DNA from 3 places in the Streptomyces sp. NPDC004126 genome. Region 3 is predicted to be linked to each of the others. Evidence: riboswitches for the same ligand, from Rfam matches in the RefSeq annotation. Region 3 holds a riboswitch; each other region holds the start of a gene.
The links. Region 3 has a riboswitch for cyclic di-AMP ahead of ACQKM2_RS03920 (peptidoglycan DD-metalloendopeptidase family protein). Riboswitches for the same ligand answer to the same signal wherever they lie in the genome.
Positions count from the first base shown of each region.

Region 1: another riboswitch for cyclic di-AMP. It lies ahead of ACQKM2_RS19405 (transglycosylase family protein); the one in region 3 lies ahead of ACQKM2_RS03920 (peptidoglycan DD-metalloendopeptidase family protein).
Region 2: another riboswitch for cyclic di-AMP. It lies ahead of ACQKM2_RS26705 (M23 family metallopeptidase); the one in region 3 lies ahead of ACQKM2_RS03920 (peptidoglycan DD-metalloendopeptidase family protein).

Region 1 covers NZ_JBNNPF010000019.1:13,832-18,795, reverse strand. Annotated here, with positions in the region: gene ACQKM2_RS19415 (cytochrome P450 family protein) at 1-587, shown strand, start outside; gene ACQKM2_RS19410 (transglycosylase family protein) at 715-1,773, shown strand; cyclic di-AMP (ydaO/yuaA leader) riboswitch at 2,049-2,221, shown strand; gene ACQKM2_RS19405 (transglycosylase family protein) at 2,224-2,973, shown strand; gene eno (phosphopyruvate hydratase) at 3,290-4,576, shown strand; gene ACQKM2_RS19395 (FtsB family cell division protein) at 4,666-4,964, shown strand, end outside.
Region 2 covers NZ_JBNNPF010000032.1:11,490-16,453, forward strand. Annotated here, with positions in the region: gene ACQKM2_RS26690 (GNAT family N-acetyltransferase) at 1-921, opposite strand, end outside; gene ACQKM2_RS26695 (HPr family phosphocarrier protein) at 1,132-1,413, shown strand; gene ACQKM2_RS26700 (GntR family transcriptional regulator) at 1,665-2,330, opposite strand; gene ACQKM2_RS26705 (M23 family metallopeptidase) at 2,511-3,314, opposite strand; cyclic di-AMP (ydaO/yuaA leader) riboswitch at 3,327-3,484, opposite strand; gene ACQKM2_RS26710 (M16 family metallopeptidase) at 3,701-4,964, opposite strand, start outside.
Region 3 covers NZ_JBNNPF010000002.1:301,245-306,208, reverse strand. Annotated here, with positions in the region: gene hpnH (adenosyl-hopene transferase HpnH) at 1-566, shown strand, start outside; gene ACQKM2_RS03930 (aspartate aminotransferase family protein) at 563-1,966, shown strand; gene ACQKM2_RS03925 (tyrosine-protein phosphatase) at 2,020-2,841, opposite strand; cyclic di-AMP (ydaO/yuaA leader) riboswitch at 3,160-3,322, shown strand; gene ACQKM2_RS03920 (peptidoglycan DD-metalloendopeptidase family protein) at 3,327-4,343, shown strand; gene ACQKM2_RS03915 (SGNH/GDSL hydrolase family protein) at 4,507-4,964, shown strand, end outside.

The DNA.
Region 1 (4,964 bases), on a different contig from region 3:
CAAGTGACCACGGAGACCATCTGACGGAGGCGGAGGCCACGGCGATGGCCTTCATCCTGCTCTTCGCCGGCTTCGAGACGACCGTGAACCTCATCGGCAACGGCATCCACTCCCTCTTCATGAACCCGGACCAGCGCGAGCGCCTCCAGGCCTCCCTCGCGGCCGGGGAGAGCGCGCTGCTGGAGACCGGCGTCGAGGAACTGCTGCGCTACGACGGCCCCGTGGAGCTCGCCACCTGGCGGTTCGCCACCCGGCCGCTGACCCTCGGCGGGCAGGACATCGCGGCCGGGGACCCCGTGCTGGTGGTCCTCGCGGCGGCCGACCGCGACCCGGAGCGGTTCGCCGAACCGGACACCCTGGACCTCTCCCGGAGTGACAACCAACACCTCGGATACGGCCACGGGATCCACTACTGCCTCGGAGCTCCGCTGGCCCGTCTCGAAGGGCAGACGGCGCTCGGAACTTTGCTGAAGCGTCTGCCGGATCTGGAACTTGCGATTCCCCCTACGGACCTGCGCTGGCGCGGCGGGCTCATCATGCGGGGCCTGCGCACCCTCCCCGTCCGCTTCACAGTCCCGAACGGTTGAGGGCGCGGACGGCGCCGGACTGACCGGAAGTCAGTCCGCACATCCGTCCACCGTCGAACTTGTGACATCCGTTCGAAGGCGGCTAGGTTCTGCCGTTACCCCGCCGTTATGCGAAAGGTGCAGCCTCATGCTTCCCGGGAACGGCCGCCACAGACGCCCCCGCCAGGTACCCGCGATCGTCGTCACCGCAGGAGTCACCGGCTCCGCGCTGGCCATGCCGCTGCTCGCCGCCACAGGTGCGAACGCGGCCGACACCGCCACGTGGGACAAGGTCGCCGACTGCGAGAGCGGCGGCACCTGGAGCGCGAACTCCGGCAGCGGCGCCTACGGCGGCCTGCAGTTCACCCTGGAGCAGTGGCGCAACGCCGGAGGACTCGCGTACGCGGAGCGCCCCGACCTCGCCAGCCGCTCGCAGCAGATCGCGGTCGCCGAGCGCGTGCTGGCCTCCCAGGGCCCCCAGGCCTGGCCGCTGTGCTCCGCCTCGGCCGGGCTGACCCAGCAGGGCCCCGCGCCCGAGGTGGACCCGGGCGACAAGCTGGAGCCCGGCCCCGTCGCGCCCACCAAGGGCCGGCCCGACGGCTCGGTGCCGAACGCGGGCAAGGGCAAGCCCTCCACGGACTTCGGGGCCCCGACCCCGGCGCCGGGCACCCCGTCCAACCCGAGCGGGCTGCCGGACTACCCGCTGGGCCCCTCCAGCGGACTGCCCGTCATGCCCGAGCCGGACTTCACGGTCCAGCCCACGACGCCCGGCACGCCCACGCCCACGACGCCCGGCACGCCCACGCCGGGCACGCCCACGCCCACGGCGCCGGGCACCCCGACCGCTCCGGGCGCCACCCCGACGGCCCCGGCCACCCCGGGGGCCACTCCGGCCCCGGGCGCCACGCCCACCGCCCCGGCCACCCCGGGCGCCACGGCGGGCACCCCGGCCGACGCGGCGGCGGACGGCTCGGGCAAGCACCGCGGCCCGGCCGCCATCGAGGTGCCGGCGGCGCCTGGCACGGCGTCAGCACCCGCCGCGGACCCCGTCTACACCGTGAAGCCGGGCGACAGCCTTTCGGACATCGCGAAGGCCAAGGGCGTCCAGGGCGGTTGGGGCGAGCTCTACAAGGCCAACGAGCAGGTCATCGGTGGGGACGCGGACCTCATCAAGCCCGGGCAGAACCTGGATCTAACCAAGAAATAGTGGGCAGTTCGGACATCCATTAAGAGTTGAATGTCCGTTATCGCCAAATGAGACATGCATCTCTTCCGGACAACTGGCGTGTCTCGTTCCGGAACTGTTGCAAACACCCCTCTCACCTGCGCAAACGTGCTCCCGAGAGAGGCAAGTAGGCCGGTTTCTCCCCAAAATCGCACGTTGAACATCGGGGAGAGACCTGTCTACCTTCTGAATCGCTCGCCACCGCGGGCTCCTTCGACCGCATCGCCGAATCCTGCCGGCGGACGGAGGGAACAGTCGTCGCGCAAGCGCCGAAGGCAGGAGCGGGGGAACCAAGGTAGGCGCCGGGAAAGGCCGTTGAGAGACGGCCCGCGTACCGGCTAGGGGTGAAGACACGCGCCGCGCCGCGTGACCGGGCAACTCATCCGCCCGAACCCGACAGCTCACCTCGAAGGCGTCGGTGAGGAGAACTCCATGCTGCTTTCCGGCAAGGGCAAGCACCGCCGCGGCTCCAAGGCCGTCCGCATCGTCACGCTCGCCGGTGTCGCCGGTGTCGCCGTCGCGGCCCCGCTGATGGCCGCCGGCACCGCCAGCGCCGCCACCGCGGCCGAGTGGGACAAGGTCGCCGCCTGCGAGTCCGGCGGCAACTGGTCCATCAACACGGGCAACGGCTACTACGGCGGCCTGCAGTTCTCGTCCTCCACGTGGGCCGCGTACGGCGGCAAGGCGTACGCCGCGCAGGCCAACCAGGCCACCAAGGGCCAGCAGATAGCCATCGCCGAGAAGGTCCTCAAGGGCCAGGGCAAGGGCGCCTGGCCGTCCTGCGGCGTCGGCCTGTCCAACTCCTCGTACAACGGCGGCGGTTCGACCACCCCGGCCAAGCCGAAGCCCGAGACGAAGCCGGCCCCGGCCAAGCCCGCTCCGGCCAAGCCGGCCCCGGCGAAGCCCGCCCCGGCGAAGCCGTCCACCCCGAAGACCGAGACCGAGACCAAGGGCTCCGGCTCCGGCTCCGGCAACTGGACCCCGGGCAAGCCGTCGACCCCGAAGGCCGAGACCCCGCAGACGGGCAACGGCACCTACACGGTCAAGGAAGGCGACACCCTCGGCACCATCGCCGACGCCAACAAGGTCAAGGGCGGCTGGGAGAAGCTCTTCGAGCTCAACAAGGACACCGTCTCCGACGCCGACCTGATCTTCCCGGGTCAGAAGCTGAAGCTCGGCTGAACGTCCGCGTAACTCTCGCGGCACCCCGCAGCATCCCCACCGCCCGGCGCGTATCCCCCCACGCGCCGGGCGGCGGCGTGTCGTCCGCCGGTCACCGCATTCCGGAACCGGAGCACCGGCTTCCGTCGTCTGACCCCCCGGCACACGCGTTGAATCAAGGGTCCTATGTCCCGGAAGACGGGTATTCGGACCCTTTTTCGTCCCAGGAGCCGGGCGGTCGGGCAGCCCACACCCCGGAGCCGGTTAGGCTCTAGTCGGCAGGGCCGTCCCACGGCCCACACGCCACCGCACACCCAGCGTCACATCCCAGAAGGAGATGCTCGTGCCGTCCATCGACGTCGTCGTAGCCCGGGAAATCCTGGACTCCCGAGGCAACCCCACGGTCGAGGTCGAGGTGGGCCTCGACGACGGCAGCACCGGCCGTGCTGCCGTTCCGTCCGGCGCCTCCACCGGTGCCTTCGAGGCCATCGAGCTCCGTGACGGTGACCCCAACCGTTACATGGGCAAGGGCGTGGAGAAGGCCGTCCTCGCCGTCATCGAGCAGATCGGGCCGGAGCTCGTCGGCTACGACGCCACCGAGCAGCGCCTGATCGACCAGGCCATGTTCGACCTCGACGCCACCGACAACAAGGGCTCGCTCGGCGCCAACGCCATCCTCGGCGTCTCCCTCGCCGTCGCGCACGCCGCGTCCGAGGCCTCGGACCTGCCGCTCTTCCGCTACCTCGGCGGCCCGAACGCGCACCTGCTGCCCGTTCCGATGATGAACATCCTCAACGGTGGGTCGCACGCCGACTCCAACGTCGACATCCAGGAGTTCATGATCGCCCCGATCGGCGCGGAGTCCTTCTCCGAGGCCCTGCGCTGGGGTGCCGAGGTCTACCACACCCTCAAGAAGGTCCTGCACAACAAGGGCCTCTCCACCGGCCTGGGCGACGAGGGCGGCTTCGCCCCGAACCTGGAGTCCAACCGCGCCGCGCTCGACCTCATCATCGAGGCCGTCAAGCAGGCCGGCTACACCCCGGGCAAGGACATCGCGCTCGCGCTCGACGTCGCCGCGTCCGAGTTCTACAAGGACGGCAAGTACGAGTTCGAGGGCCAGTCCCGCTCGGCCGCCGAGATGACCGACTACTACGCCGAGCTCGTCGAGGCGTACCCGCTCGTCTCCATCGAGGACCCGCTCTTCGAGGACGACTGGGCCGGCTGGAAGACCATCACCGACCGCCTGGGCTCCAAGGTCCAGATCGTCGGCGACGACCTCTTCGTCACCAACCCCGAGCGCCTCGCCCGCGGCATCGAGGAGGGCTCCGCGAACGCCCTGCTCGTGAAGGTGAACCAGATCGGCTCCCTCACCGAGACCCTCGACGCCGTCGAGATGGCCCAGCGCAACGGCTTCAAGTGCATGATGTCGCACCGCTCCGGCGAGACCGAGGACGTCACCATCGCCGACCTCGCCGTCGCCGTGAACTGCGGTCAGATCAAGACCGGCGCCCCGGCCCGCTCGGACCGCGTCGCCAAGTACAACCAGCTGCTGCGCATCGAGGAGATCCTCGACGACGCCGCCGTGTACGCCGGCCGCAGCGCCTTCCCGCGCTTCAAGGGCTAATCGCGCTCAGCCTCCGTACGTCCCCGCACTCGGTCCCGTACCGTGTGCGGGGACGTATTGCGTAGCACGCGCACAGGGGAGGCGGGGCCATGGCCGGGAACCGGGATCGGTTCTCCACCTTCTCGACGGCGACCCGGCTCAAGCAGCTCGGCGAGCGGACCGCGGCCCACGTCTACCGCTCGCAGTCCCGCCGGCACATCCGCCGCAGCCGGCTCACCGGCCGCGCGGCACTGCTGGTCCTCGTCCTCTGTACGCTGGTCGTCGCCCTCGCGTATCCGATGCGCCAGTACGTCTCCCAGCGCTCGGAGATCACGGACCAGCAGCGGGCCGCCGACACCGCGCGCAAGCGCCTCGAACAGCTCCGCGACGAGAAGGCCCGCTGGCAGGA
Region 2 (4,964 bases), on a different contig from region 3:
GGCGGACAGGACCACCAGCCCCTGCACCCCGTGCTCGCCGCAGGCGGCCACGGCGTCGGGGACCCGGTCGGCGGGGACGGCGATCACGGCGAGGTCGACGGGGCCGCCGATCTCGGCGAGGGAGCGGTAGGCCCGTACGCCTTCGAGGAGGTCGCCCTCCAGGCCGGGGGCGCGGGCCTCGTTGACGGCGTAGAGGTGTCCGCGGAAGCCGCCGTCGCGCAGGTTGCGCAGGGCGGTGGCGCCCACGCCGGCGCCGGAGCGGCTGGCGCCGATCACCGCGACGGAGCCGGGGGCGAGGAGGCGCTGCACGGAGCGGGCCTCGGCGCGCTGTTCGCGGGCGCGCTGGACGGCGAGGGACTCGGCGGTGGGTTCGAGGTCGAGGGTGAGGTGGACGGAGCCGTCCTCGAAGCTGCGCTTCTGCTGGTAGCCGACGTCCGTGAACACCTTGATCATCTTGGTGTTGGCGGGCAGCACCTCGGCCGCGAACCTGCGGATCCCGCGTTCGCGGGCCACGGCGCCGATGTGCTCCAGGAGGGCGGAGGCGACCCCGCGGCCCTGGTGGGCGTCCTGGACGAGGAAGGCGACCTCGGCCTCGTCGGCGGGGGCGGAGGCGGGCCGGCCGTCGGGGCCGATGCGGTCGAAGCGGACCGTGCCGATGAACTCCCCGCCGATGGTCGCGGCGAGGCCGACGCGGTCGACGTAGTCGTGGTGCGTGAAGCGGCGGACGTCGCGGTCCGAGAGGCGGGGGTAGGGCGCGAAGAAACGGTAGTACTTCGACTCGTCCGAGACCTGTTCGTAGAAGCTGACCAGGCGGCCCGCGTCCTCGGTGGTGATGGGGCGGATCCGGGCGGTGCCGCCGTCGCGCAGCACGACGTCCGCTTCCCAGTGGGCCGGGTACGAGGGGTCCGACGCGGTGGTCATGGGGCCACCTTAAGGGGCGGTCCGGCCGGGTGTGCGGGTGCGGTGGGAGGCCCGTTCGGCGAGCGCGCGGCGAATGCGGCACACCGGGGCGAACCAGTGCAAGCTGGGGAGGGTCGAACGGCGGTGGATACGGGCCGAAGGTCGGTCCGAGCATTCCGGACGGCGTGAGAGACTGGTCTAGACAACCCGTAGAACCTGAAGGGCATCACCATGGCAGAGCGCCGCGTCAACGTCGGCTGGGCCGAGGGCCTGCACGCTCGTCCCGCCTCGATCTTCGTCCGGGCGACCACCGCCTCCGGAGTCCCGGTGACCATCGCGAAGGCCGGCGGCGACCCCGTCAACGCCGCGTCGATGCTGGCGGTCCTGGGCCTGGGCGCCCAGGGCGGCGAGGAGATCGTCCTGGCTTCCGACGCCGAGGGTGCGGACGCCGCGCTCGACCGCCTCGCGAAGCTGGTCGCCGAGGGCCTCGAAGAGCTCCCCGAGACCGTCTGAGACCGTCAGACCCTTCGGGTCCGGTAGACCGGAAGCCGCAGTCCCCACCACCCCGGGGGCTGCGGCTTCCGCGTTTTCCCGTTCGGGGAATCCGGGAATTCGGCGCGCCGGGAGGCGGCCGGAACGCGGCGGAATGAAAGCGGACGGGAATTAAACCGCCGCCCGGACGGGCCGGCGGACGGACGGACGGACGGACGGACGGACGGACGGACGGACGGACGAGAATATCCCTCTGTTGTATACGGGAATTGTTAATTCGGAGAGCTCGCCGCGTTTACGGCAGGTTGCGGATTCCTCACCCTGGGCCGGTGCGCCCCCGCCGACCGCTGCGCGTGCAGCGCGGTCAGCGCCCTGGCCCGCTCCGCGTCGCCGCGCGCGACGGCGTCCACGATGGCGGCGTGCTCGGCCCAGCACTCCGCGGGCTGCGCGGGCGCGTCCACCACGTACATCCAGGCGATCTTGTGCCGGGTCTGGGTCAGCAGGGCGATCAGCCCCGGGCTCGCCGAGGCCTGGGCCAGCGTCTCGTGGAACCAGCTCCCCAGGGAGCGCAGGTCCTCCCCCTGGGCCCGGCCGGCCCGTTCCCGGCCCAGCCTGACCAGTCCGCGCAGCACCTTGAGGTGGCCGTCGGTGCGCCGGCGGGCGGCCCGGGAGGCGGCGAGCGGCTCCAGCAGCATCCGCAGCTCCAGCAGGTCGGCGGCCTCCTGCGCGGTCGGCTCGGCGACGCAGGCGCCCGCGTGCCGCCGCGTGGTGACGAAGCCCTCGGACTCCAGGGTCCGCAGCGCCTCGCGGACCGGGACGCGCGAGACCCCGTAGCGGCGGGCGAGCACCTCCTCGGTCAGCCGGCCGCCCGGCCCGAAGAAACCGGAGACGATGTCGTCGCGAATCGCTGTGCACACCGCGTGCGCCGGAATACGCAAGGCCGGACCTCCGCTGGTTTCGGTTCGGTTTACCGTGGCCGTGCTGCGACTCTATTGCACATCGCGGTGAATTCCGAGCGGGGTCGGAAACAGGGCTGGAAACAGGGCTGGAAATACGGAGAAGGCCCCGGCTCTGTGAGCCGGGGCCTTCTTCGGTGAAGCGCGCTGCGTGCGTGCGGGTCAGATGCCCACGCCGTGGTTGCGCAGGTACGTCAGCGGGTTGATGTCCGTGCCGTACGTGGCGCCGGTGCGGGCCTCGAAGTGCAGGTGCGGGCCGCTGGAGTTGCCGGTGGAGCCCGACAGGCCGATCTGCTGGCCCGGGGTAACCGTTTCGCCGGCGGAGACGCTCAGCGAGCTCATGTGGCCGTACTGGGTGTAGGTGCCGTCGTTGTGGCGGATGACGACGTTGTTGCCGTACGCGCCGCCCCAGCCGGCCTCGACGACGGTGCCCGCGCCCACGGCGTGGACGGAGGTGCCGGAGTCGGCGTGGAAGTCGATGCCCGTGTGGCTGCCGGAGGACCACATGCCGCCGCCCGCGCCGTACTGGGTGCTGACGTACGAGCCGTCGATCGGGGAGACGAAGGTGTTGAGGCGCTTGCGGGCCTCTTCCTCGGCGGCCTTCTCGGCTGCCTCGCGCTCGGCCTTCTCCTTGGCCTCGGCGGTGCGCTTGGCCTCGGCGGCCCGCGTCTTCGCCTCGGCCTCGGCCTGCGCCTGCGCGGCGGCGGCCTCGGCGGCGCTCTGCTGGGTGGCGGCCTGGACCTCGATGTCGTCCTGCAGACCGTCGGCGACGACGATCGCGTTCTGACCGGTGTCCTCCATGGACGGTGCGCTGCTGTTGTCCGCCGCGAAGGCCGGAGCGGCCAGGGTGCCGACCACGCCCGTGGTGGCGAGGGCGGCGACGCCGGCGAAGCCGGCGGTCTTGCGGCTCAGACGGCTGGAACCACGGTGCTTACCAGAACCGGCGGCACGACTGCCAAACGCCATGAAGGGGGTGATCCTTTCCTTCCCTCTCGCCTACCGGGTTAGCTGACGGGTTCGGAGCAGGAAGGTCTCCTACGGGCCTCCTCTGGCGAGGGGGTCCGATTCACCCCAGGGACATGTGGGTCCCCGGCTCCCCAGGCTCGCGCCTGACGGGGACTCGGCGATCGCTGTCCGGTGCCGCGGGTGCGGCGGTTACAACTGACGAACAGCACGGCCGACGCTAGGCGGATCATCAGTCAATCGCCAAACAGACGAGCGGTTTTGTTGCGTACGCCACACCGCATACCTGCAACCACGCCACCAAACGGACAAAGGGGGCTCCGGTGGATGTTCCACCGGAGCCCCCTGGAAACGGGCCGGACCACGGCCCGTCTCGGGCCTCGCGCCGCTCAGTTGGAGACGACGGTGACCTCACCGATCCCGAGCGCCAGGACGGGCTCCTCGATCTGCGCGGCGTCGCCCACCAGGATGGTGACCAGACGGTCCACCGGGAAGGCGTTCACCACGGCCGAAGTGGCCTCCGCCGTACCGGTTTCGGCCAGCCGCGCGTACAGCCGCGCCTGGTAGTCGTCCGGCAGCTCCTGCTCGACCTGGTCGGCGAGCGTGCCGGCGACGGAGGCGGCCGTCTCGAACTTCAGCGGGGCCACGCCCACCAGGTTCTGCACCGCCACGTCCCGCTCGGCGTCGGTCAGCCCGCCCTCCGCGAGGGTCCGCAGCACCTTCCACAGGTCCTCCAGCGCCGGACCCGTGTTGGGGGTGTCCACCGAACCGCTGATGGCGAGCATCGAGGCGCCCTTGCCGTCCGCGGTGGAGCGCAGCACCTGCCCGAAGGCGCGCACGCCGTAGGTGTAGCCCTTCTCCTCGCGCAGCACCTTGTCCAGGCGCGAGGTGAGGGTGCCGCCGAGGCAGTAGGTGCCGAGCACCTGCGGGGCCCAGACGATGTCGTGCCGGTCCGGCCCGATCCGGCCGATCAGCAGCTGCGTCTGGACCGCGCCCGGCCGGTCCACGATGACCACGCGGCCCGTGTCGTCGGCCGTCACCGGCTGCACGGGACGGGCCGGGGCGGTGTCGCCCGTCCAGGCGCCCAGGGTGTCCGCCAGCAGCGCGTCCAGGTCGATGCCGGTCAGGTCGCCGACGACCACCGCGGTGGCGGTGGAGGGGCGTACGTGGGCCTCGTAGAAGGCGCGCACGGCCCCGGAGTCGATCCGCGCGACCGTCTCCTCGGTGCCCTGGCGCGGGCGGGACATGCGCAGCGAGGCCGGGAACAGCTCCTTGGAGAGCTCCTTGGCGGCGCGGCGCTGCGGGCTGGCCAGCTCGTGCGGGATCTCGTCGAGCCGGTTGCGCACCAGGCGGTCGACCTCGCCGTCGGCGAAGGCGGGCGCCCTCAGGGCCTCGGCGAGCAGGGCGAGCGCCTTCGGCAGCCGGGAGGCCGGGACCTCCAGGGAGACCCGCAGGCCGGGGTGGTCGGCGTGGGCGTCGAGGGTGGCGCCGCAGCGCTCCAGCTCGGCGGCGAACTCCTCGGCGGAGTGCTTGTCGGTGCCCTCCGACAGGGCGCGGGCCATGATGGTGGCCACCCCGTCGAGGCCCTCGGGCTCGGCGTCCAGCGGGGCGGCGAGGTTGACCTCGACCGCCACCACCTGCTGGCCGGGGCGG
Region 3 (4,964 bases):
AGGAGGCGAAGCGCCGCGGATTCCGGGTGACCACGAACTCCACCTTCTTCAACACCGACACCCCGCAGACGATCATCGAGGTGCTGAACTTCCTCAATGACGACCTCCAGGTCGACGAAATGATGATCTCGCCCGCCTACGCCTACGAAAAGGCACCCGACCAGGAACACTTCCTCGGCGTCGAACAGACCCGGGAGCTCTTCAAGAAGGCCTTCGCCGGCGGAAACCGGCGGCGCTGGCGGCTCAACCACTCCCCGCTCTTCCTCGACTTCCTCGAAGGCAAGGCCGATTTCCCCTGCACGGCCTGGGCCATTCCCAATTACTCGCTCTTCGGCTGGCAGCGCCCCTGCTACCTGATGAGCGACGGCTACGTGCCCACGTACCGGGAACTCATCGAGGACACCGACTGGAGCAAGTACGGCCGCGGCAAGGACCCGCGCTGCGCCAACTGCATGGCGCACTGCGGCTACGAGCCCACCGCCGTCCTCGCCACCATGGGCTCCCTCAAGGAGTCCCTGCGCGCCGCCCGGGAGACCGTGGCGGGCAACCGGGACGCGTCGGCATGACCGGCGGACAGGGAGCGCGGCGGGGCTTCGACCTCGCCGCGCTGCTCGCCGAGCGCGGCGGGGAGCGCTACGAGCTGCACGCCCGCCACCTCAACCACCAGCTGCCCCGCATGCTGCACACCATCGGCTTCGACAAGGTCTACGTGCGGGCCGAGGGCGCCCACTTCTGGGACGACGAGGGCAACGACTACCTTGACATGCTGGCCGGCTTCGGGGTGATGGGCCTGGGCCGGCACCACCCGGTCGTCCGCCGGGCCCTGCACGACGTCCTGGACGCCCAGCTCGCCGACCTCACCCGCTTCGACTGCCAGCCGCTGCCCGGCCTGCTGGCCGAGAAGCTGCTGTCGTACAGCCCGCACCTCGACCGGGTCTTCTTCGGCAACAGCGGCACCGAGGCGGTGGAGACCGCCCTGAAGTTCGCCCGGTACGCCACCGGGCGGCCCAGGATCCTCTACTGCGACCACGCCTTCCACGGGCTGACCACCGGCTCGCTGTCGGTCAACGGAGAAGGCGGCTTCCGCGACGGCTTCGCCCCGCTGCTCCCGGACACGAAGATCGCCCTCGGGGACCTGGCGGCGCTGGAACGCGAACTCGCGCGCGGGGACGTGGCCGCCTTCGTGGTCGAGCCGGTCCAGGGCAAGGGGGTGCACGCCGCCCCGCCCGGATTCCTGCGCGCCGCGCAGGAACTGCTGCACCGGCACAAGGCCCTGCTCATCGCCGACGAGGTGCAGACCGGCCTCGGACGGACCGGCGATTTCTACGCGTACCAGCACGAGCCGGGCGTGGAACCGGACCTGGTGTGCGTCGCCAAGGCCCTCTCCGGCGGGTACGTGCCCGTCGGCGCGACCCTGGGCAAGGACTGGATCTTCCAGAAGGTCTACTCGTCCATGGACCGGGTGCTGGTGCACTCCGCCAGCTTCGGTTCCAACGCCCAGGCGATGGCGGCGGGCCTCGCGGTCCTGTCCGTCATGGAGGACGAGCAGGTCGTGGCCAACGCCCGGGCCGTGGGAGACCTGCTGCGCGGACGCCTGGCGGCGCTCGTGGACCGGTACGAGCTGCTGCACGAGGTGCGCGGGCGCGGACTGATGATCGGCATCGAGTTCGGCAGGCCCTCCTCGCTGGGGCTGCGCAGCCGGTGGGCGATGCTCCAGGCGGCCCGCAAGGGCCTGTTCGCGCAGATGGTCGTGGTGCCGCTGCTGCGCAGGCACCGGATCCTCACCCAGGTCTCCGGGGACCACCTGGAGGTCATCAAGCTGATCCCGCCGCTCATCGTGGACGAGGCGGACGTGGAGCGCTTCGTCGGGGCCTTCCAGGAGGTCATGGACGAGGCGCACGGCGGGGGCGCCCTGATGTGGGACTTCGGGCGGACCCTGGTGAAGCAGGCGGTCGGCAACCGCTGAGGCGCGGCGGCGCCGGAGGGGGCCCGGACGGGCCCCCTCCGGCCGTCCGGGGGTCAGCCCTCCAGGAGCCGGTCCCGCAGCCGGTCCAGGGACTCGGGTGCGAGCGAGAGCCCCTCGGCGAGGTAGCGCTCCACCCCGCCCCACTGCTCGTCGATGACCGCGAAGGCCGCGAGCAGGTACTCCGCGCGGGCGTCGAACAGCGGCGCCAGCAGCTCCATCACCTCGGGGGAGCGGGCCTCGGGCGCGTCGCTGCCCCGGCGCACCCGGTAGCGGTTGTGCGGGACGTTGGACTCCAGGTAGTCCGCCACGATCGCCTCGCGCTCCACGCCCAGCGCGAGCAGCGTCACGGCGACCGACAGCCCGGCCCGGTCCTTGCCGGCGGCGCAGTGCATCAGCGCCGGCACGCTGTCCAGCGCGAGCGCGTGCACGACGCGGCTGTGTTCGGCGGTGCGGGTGCGGATGATCGTGCGGTACGAGTCCGTCATGCGGGCGGCGGCCCGGCCCTCGCCCAGGAGGCCGCGGAGCTGGTCGAGCTCGCCCTCGCGGACCATCTTCCAGAACTCCCGGCCGTCGGCCGGATCCGTCAGCGGGATGTTCACGTTGCGTACACCCGGCAGTTCGACGTCCGGGCCCTCCAGCGCGTGGTCCGCTCCGTTGCGGAAGTCGAAGACGGTGTGCAGCCCCAGCGAAGCGAGGAACTCTGTATCGGTTTCGGTGGCATGCGCCAGATGTCCGCTTCGGAACAGTCGTCCCGGCCTGACCCTCCGTCCGTCCGTGGTCGGCAACCCGCCCACGTCACGGAAGTTGCGCACTCCCGTCATCTCCGTGCCGCGTTCGGGTCCGGCCGGAAGGGGCTGGGGTATCTGCTGGGTCACGTGTACTCCTCCGCGTGGGTCCGTGGTGTCCGAATTGGTCCGGTTGGGAACAACTTGCCATATGTGGAGGCGAGATCGGGCCCGGCCCCGTGAGCCAGATCATACGGTGACCGTGCGTGCCTGATCGCGGGGACCGAATTGCCTTGTGAGAGCGGTTGTTGATGGTGCGGAATGGACGCAGGGTGACCGGAATTCCATTGATCCCCCATATCTGCGAATCCGTCAGGGAATTCGCGGCTTGTTGCCCGGCGCCCCGCTCGATTACCTTCGCGATCGATCCGGGTGGACCGCCTAATCCTGCCGCCGCCCGGGAACCGCACCCGACCATCGCGCGCGGCAGGAGCGGGGGAACCAGGTAGGCCGCTGTTCCGGATCATTTCCGGCGCAGCTAGGGGTGAAGCCGAACCCGTGCTCCGCACGTACGGCCGGACATCTCCAGTCCGAACCCGACAGCTCACCTCGCAGGCGCCGGAGAGGAATTCGCCATGCCCGCAAAGGGTAAGCACCGCCGTCCGAAGTCCCGTTCGATATCCCGCGGCTTCGCCGTCGCCGGAACCGGCGGAGCGGCCCTCGCGCTCCCGCTGATGGGTGCCGCCGGCGCCAACGCGGCCCCGGCCGCGTCCGTCCCCGCCCAGAGCGCGCAGGCCCCGGAGGCCCTCCGCACCGCGGCCCCCGCCACCGCGCCCGCGGCCGCCGCGCCCGGCGTCTACACGGTCGTGCCCGGCGACTACCTCTCCAAGATCGCCGCCGAGCGCCACATCGAGGGCGGCTGGGAGCAGCTGTACGCCGACAACCGCGAGGCCGTCGGCGCCGACCCCTCCCTCATCCACCCGGGCCTGAAGCTGAACCTCGTCGGCGGCCAGGGCGCGGCCCCCGCCCCGAAGGCCCCTGCGGCCCCGGTCGAGGAATCCTCCAGCGACGCTCCGGCCGCGCCCGAGGGCGTGGGCGGCAAGGCCCAGGCCCCGAAGGCCGCGGGCAAGGCCACCACCGGCAAGCCCGGCCGCACTTCCGGCGGCGCGGCCGCCCAGGGCTCCGGCGCCGCCGCCAAGAGCGAGAAGGCCTCCGCCCCCGCCGCCCCCGCCGCGCCCGCCGCGGCGTCCGGCTTCACCGCCCCCGTCGGCGGCGGCGTCTCCACCCAGTACCGCACGAGCGGCGCCATGTGGTCCTCCGGCTACCACACCGGCGTCGACTTCATCGCGAGCACCGGCACCACCGTCCGGGCCGTCGGCGCGGGCACCGTGGTTTCCGCAGGCTGGGGCGGCGCGTACGGCAACGAGGTCGTCATCAAGCACGCCGACGGCAAGTACTCCCAGTACGGCCACCTCTCCTCGCTCTCCGTCTCCGTGGGCCAGAGCGTCACCGGCGGGCAGACCGTCGGCCTCTCCGGCGCGACCGGCAACGTGACCGGCCCGCACCTCCACTTCGAGATCCGCACCGGCCCGTCCTACGGCTCGGACATCGACCCGCTCGCCTACCTCCGCTCCAAGGGCGTGAGCATCTGACGGCACCCGCCGTCGGCACGAGGACGCGCGCGGAGCCGGGACCCGAGGGGGGTCCCGGCTCCGCGTGTACTTATTCCTTATCCCCCGCGTGGTATAGATCACGGCCCGTCAACCCCTCATTACGTTGGCGTAGGTTGGTTGCCAAGGTGAAGGATGCTGTCCTGTGGCAGCGACGAAGACGACACTGAAGACCATCGGCTCGTACGCGGCGATCGGGGACAGCTTCACCGAAGGCGTGGGGGACCCGGGACCCGGGGATTCTTACCTCGGCTGGGCGGACCGCCTCGCCGTACTCCTGGCAGATCAGCGCGACGAGCACGACTTCCGGTACGCGAATCTGGCCGTGCGCGGCAAAATACTCGACCAGATCGTGGCCGACCAGATCCCGAGAGCCAAGGAACTCGCACCCGACCTCGTCACCTTCTGCGCGGGCGGCAACGACATCATCCGCCCCGGCAGCGACCCGGACGACGTCGCGGAGCGGTTCGAGGCGGCCCTCGCCGACCTCAAGGCCTCCGTGGGCCTCGTGATGATCACGACCGGCTTCGACACGCGGGGCGTGCCGGTCCTCAAGCACCTGCGGGGCAAGATCGCGACGTACAACGTCCACGTCCGCGCCAT